DNA from 2 places in the Butyricicoccus sp. genome. Region 2 is predicted to be linked to the other one. Evidence: predicted binding sites of a transcription regulator. Region 2 holds the regulator's gene; the other holds the start of a gene.
The links. Region 2 encodes HrcA, which represses chaperone genes, less so after heat shock. Its sites were predicted from a motif close to TGTTAGCACTCNNNNNNNNNGAGTGCTAACA; they were not measured.
Positions count from the first base shown of each region.

Region 1: the regulator HrcA is predicted to act here: its motif matches at 1,078-1,108, upstream of htpG (molecular chaperone HtpG).

Region 1 covers NZ_CDRQNY010000030.1:8,670-11,057, reverse strand. The annotation lists gene ung (uracil-DNA glycosylase) at 1-223, opposite strand, end outside; gene htpG (molecular chaperone HtpG) at 1,140-2,388, shown strand, end outside.
Region 2 covers NZ_CDRQNY010000007.1:4,826-7,213, reverse strand. The annotation lists gene dnaK (molecular chaperone DnaK) at 1-445, opposite strand, end outside; gene grpE (nucleotide exchange factor GrpE) at 502-1,029, opposite strand; gene hrcA (heat-inducible transcriptional repressor HrcA) at 1,058-2,104, opposite strand.

The DNA of each region.
Region 1 (2,388 bases), on a different contig from region 2:
GTCCGTGCGCCTGTCCGGGACCGTGATACGGGTCCTGCCCGAGAATGACGGCCTTGACCTTGGAATACGGCGTGTACCGCAGAGCGTTAAAGATGTTCTCTGCCGCCGGATAGATGGTCTGTTCGGCGTATTCCTTTTTCAGCCAGTAGCGAATGCGCTTGTAATAATCCTGCTCAAACTCACCGGCAAGGATCTCGTCCCAATCGTTGCCAAGATGTACCATGCGATCACTCCAAAATTGTTTTCTTCCCTTTAGTATAGCATAGGGAAGGGGGTGTGTCAAAATTGAGAATGGATAGGGAGCGTTCTATCGCGCAGACAGTTCGTCCTATCCGGGCTGCACCGGTCGCAGGCACAGGTTTTCCGGTGTGCCCGAACTGCGAAGGTGGTTCGCCATTTCCGGGCGAGGATTCCGCCGCTGCGGCGGTGGGGACGTTTGCCGTGTCCACGGCAGGGGACAAAAAGGGTAGACACCTACGGTTTGCCCGTAGGCTGCTAAACCTTTTTCCCGCGCCGTGCGCGGATTTAATGAGTGCTACCCTCTTTGAACACCCGTTTCCCTTAGTAGTATAGCACGGTGGTAACGGTAGAGAGGAGACCGCTCCGAAAAAGAGAACGGCAGAGGATTTTTTCTTCTGCATGGTATAGCACCTTTTCACGGTTCAGATAGCATACGGCTACATCTAATTAGGGTCTACGCAAGCGCGGCACAAGGTGAACCGTCTGTGTAGCAGTACGCTGTCTGTGAACTGCGAAAAGGCGGAGAAAGAGATTGAGCGGTAACCCGACTGCCGTTCTCCTTTTTTCTACGCTTACGCAGTCTACCATCTGCTCCCAAGCTGTCTCCAAAGGAAAGGGGTGATTCACAAGAGGGTGGAAACCTTGGTGTCTACCCTCTTGTGCGCCTGCCGCGCGCAGCGGCACTCCCCGCCGTGGTTCACGGAAAAATTCTCCGCCCGAATAGGGTGAACCGCCTGCATGGTTCGGGCATATCCAATTCTCGATTTCGATTTTGAACAAACCATGAATTTTACAAACCCTACTTGATTTTTTGGCGCAATAGGCTTATTATATCAATGTTGGCACTCGATGATTGAGAGTGCTAATACCGAACAACAAACACAGAGGTGTATGTAATCATGGCAACCAAGCAGTTTAAGGCAGAATCCAAGCGCCTGCTCGATTTGATGATCAACTCTATTTATACGCACAAGGAGATTTTCCTGCGTGAGCTGATCTCCAACGCATCCGACGCAACGGATAAGCTCTACTATAATGCAATGAAGGAAGGCAAGACCGGTATCACCCGCGACAGTCTGCCGATCGAGCTGACGCTCGACAAGGCAAACCGCCGCTTTATCATCGAGGACCACGGCTGCGGCATGACTGCCGAGGAAATGGAGAACAACCTCGGTACGATCGCGCATTCCGGTTCGCTGGCGTTCAAGAACGAAAATGAAAAGCAAGACGACATCGACATCATCGGCCAGTTCGGCGTTGGCTTCTATGCGGCCTTTATGGTTGCAAAGCATGTTGAGGTCGTATCCCGTGCGGCAGGCAGCGATGAGGCCAACCGCTGGGAGTCCGACGGTGCGGACGGCTACACGGTTGCACCGTGCGAAAAGGCAGAAAACGGCACGAAGATCGTACTGACCATCAAGGACAATACGGAGAACGAGAATTACGATGAATTTCTCGAGCCGTACCGCATTCAGGGTCTGGTAAAGAAGTATTCCGATTACATTCGCTACCCGATCAAGATGGATATGACGCGCTCCCGCATGAAGGAGAAGCCGGCGGATGCAGGTGACGACTACAAGCCGGAGTGGGAGGAGTACACCGAGAATGAGACCCTCAATTCCATGGTTCCGATCTGGAAGAAGTCCAAGAAGGAGCTGAAGGACGAGGATTACAACAGCTTCTATACGCAGAAGTTCTACGATTATCAGCCGCCGCTGTGCCACATCCATTCCAGTGTGGAAGGCGCGGTAACGTACACGGCAATGCTGTTCATCCCGTCTCACGCGCCGATGGACTACTACACCAAGGATTATGAGAAGGGTCTGCAGCTGTATTCCAACGGCGTGCTCATCATGGACAAGTGCGCGGATCTGCTGCCCGATCATTTCAGCTTTGTACACGGTATGGTCGATACGGCAGATCTGTCGCTCAACATCTCCCGTGAGATGCTGCAGCACGACCGCCATTTGAAGGCCATTGCGCAGAGCCTTGAGAAGAAGATCAAGAGCGAGCTGCTCAAGATGCAGAAGGACAAGCGCGAGGATTATGAGAAGTTCTGGGCAGCGTTCGGCCGTCAGATCAAGTACGGCGCTTATGTTGAGTACGGCGCGCACAAGGAGCTGCTGCAGGATCTGCTGATGTACCATT
Region 2 (2,388 bases):
TCGGCTCGTTGATGATACGCAGAACTTCCAGACCTGCGATCTTGCCGGCATCCTTGGTAGCCTGACGCTGCGAGTCGGAGAAGTAAGCCGGAACGGTGATGACCGCCTGATTTACCGGCTGGCCGAGGTATGCTTCTGCGTCAGCCTTCAGCTTCTGCAGGATCATAGCGGAAATCTCCTGCGGGGAGTACGGCTTGCCGTCGATGTTTACGCGGTAGTCGGTGCCCATGTGGCGCTTGATGGAAATAATGGTGCGGTCTGCGTTGGTTACAGCCTGGCGCTTAGCGACCTGACCGATCATACGCTCGCCGTCCTTAGAAAATGCAACGACAGACGGAGTGGTGCGCGCACCCTCAGCGTTAGGGATGACTACGGCTTCGCCGCCCTCCATAACAGATACACAAGAGTTCGTCGTACCAAGGTCAATACCAATGATCTTACCCATAATAAATACACTCCTTAAATGATAGGATTTTGTTTACTTTAATTAGTAGTTAGTAATCAGTTTGCAACCTTCACCATCGCATGGCGAATAACCTTATCGCCAATCTGGAAGCCCTGCTGGAAGGTTTCCGCGATGACATTCTCACCGAGGTTTTCATCCTCAACGTGCATAACCGCGTTGTGGAAGTTCGGATCGAATGCGGTGCCTGCGGCAGCGTCGATGACGGTGACGTTAATGCCCTTGAGGCTTTCGGTCAGCTGCGTCATGGTCAGCTCGACACCCTTTTTATATTCGGTGTCGGCGGTCTCTGCCTTGAGCGCCCGCTCGAGGTTATCGTAGGTCGGCAGCAGTGCGGTTACGGCGCGGCTGACGGCATCGGTGTACGCCTGCTCACGCTCGCGCTGGCTGCGCTTGCGGAAGTTATCGTACTCCGCCGCCATGCGGAGATAACGGTCGTTCAGGTCGTTATACTTGGCTTCCCAGTCCGTCGCGGGCTTTGCTTCAGCCTTGGCGGTCTCCTCTGCGGGAGCCTCGGTCTTTACCTGCTCCTGCTCTTCCGCCTCCGGCTTTGTCTTTTTGCTCATGTCGTTTTGTGCCTCCGTTTACAGGAAATCAGTGATTTCCGTCTTTTTCATCTAAAAATGTCTCGGCGATCAGTTTGTTCAGCCCTTTTGCGAAGCGGCTGAGCTGTGCGGACAGCTTGGCGTAATCCATGCGGGTCGGACCCACGATGCCGATCGCGCCCTGACCGATCTTACCGATATCGTATTTTGCGTAGATCGCCGAGGTTTCACTCAGCGGGTTTTCGCCGTTTTCTGGTCCGATAAAGAACTGGATGCCGTCGATCTTGCGGGTGGCCGGCAGCAGGTGCTTGCGGTCATCCTCCATGTAATCGAGCAGCGTCTGCGCCTTTTTCGTATCGCGGTACTCCGGAAAACGAAGCAGCTTGCTGGCACCGTCGAGGTAAACCTTCTGGTCGCTCAGCTCGGTGATCAGCTCTGCGATGTACTCGGCTACCGGAGCGAGCAGCGCGGTCAATCCCGCGGCGCGGCGCACAATGTCGAATCGCTCGGCGGTGATGCTCGAGAGCGGCAGTCCGGTCAGCGTCTGGTTGAGTACATAGGTGAGCAGCTCGGCCTCATCCTTGGAGACCTCAGCCACCGTGCGGACCATTTTATTCTTGACCGTACCCGAATCCGTAACTACTACGATTACGAAATTCATCTTATCGACTGCGATGATCTCAAACTGCCGGATGGCGATCTGTGTCATCGCCGGTGTGATAGCAACCGACGCGTAATTTGTCAGACTGGTGAGCAGCTTGCCGGCCTCCTGAATGAGGTGGTCAAGCTCCCGTACCTTGGTAAGCACGCTGTTCTGCAGTGCGTTTCCGTCCTCCGCATTGTCGGCCGGACGCTCCATCAGTTCATCCACATACAGTCGATAGCCCTGCGGTGAGGGGATTCGTCCCGCAGAGGTGTGCGGCTTTTCGAGGTAGCCCATGTCCTCCAGCTCACTCATCTCATTACGGATGGTGGCGGACGAGAACGGCAGCTCGTGTCCCTCGGTCAATGCCTTGGAGCCGACCGGCTCAGCCGTGCGGATGTAATCGCCGATAATGGCTTTGAGTATTTGCTTTTTACGTTCCGAAAGCTCCACCGAAGCAGACTCCTTTCTTTCGGTTGTTAGCACTCCATCTCCCCGAGTGCTAAACTTAATTTACCACCACATACGGGCAAAGTCAAGTGCTGTTTGTGAACAATTTATGAAATGATCATCGGAATTTTATCACACGCGCCTGCCGAGTGCTGAAATGCCAGTTTTCACCGTATAAAAAACGCTCTGATTTGGTCGTTTTTCCTTGCGTTCGCGTCCACGCAGTGATAGAATTAGTATGAGAGAGAGACAGGCAATCGTTCGATTGCCGTAGAGAGAAAATCCGC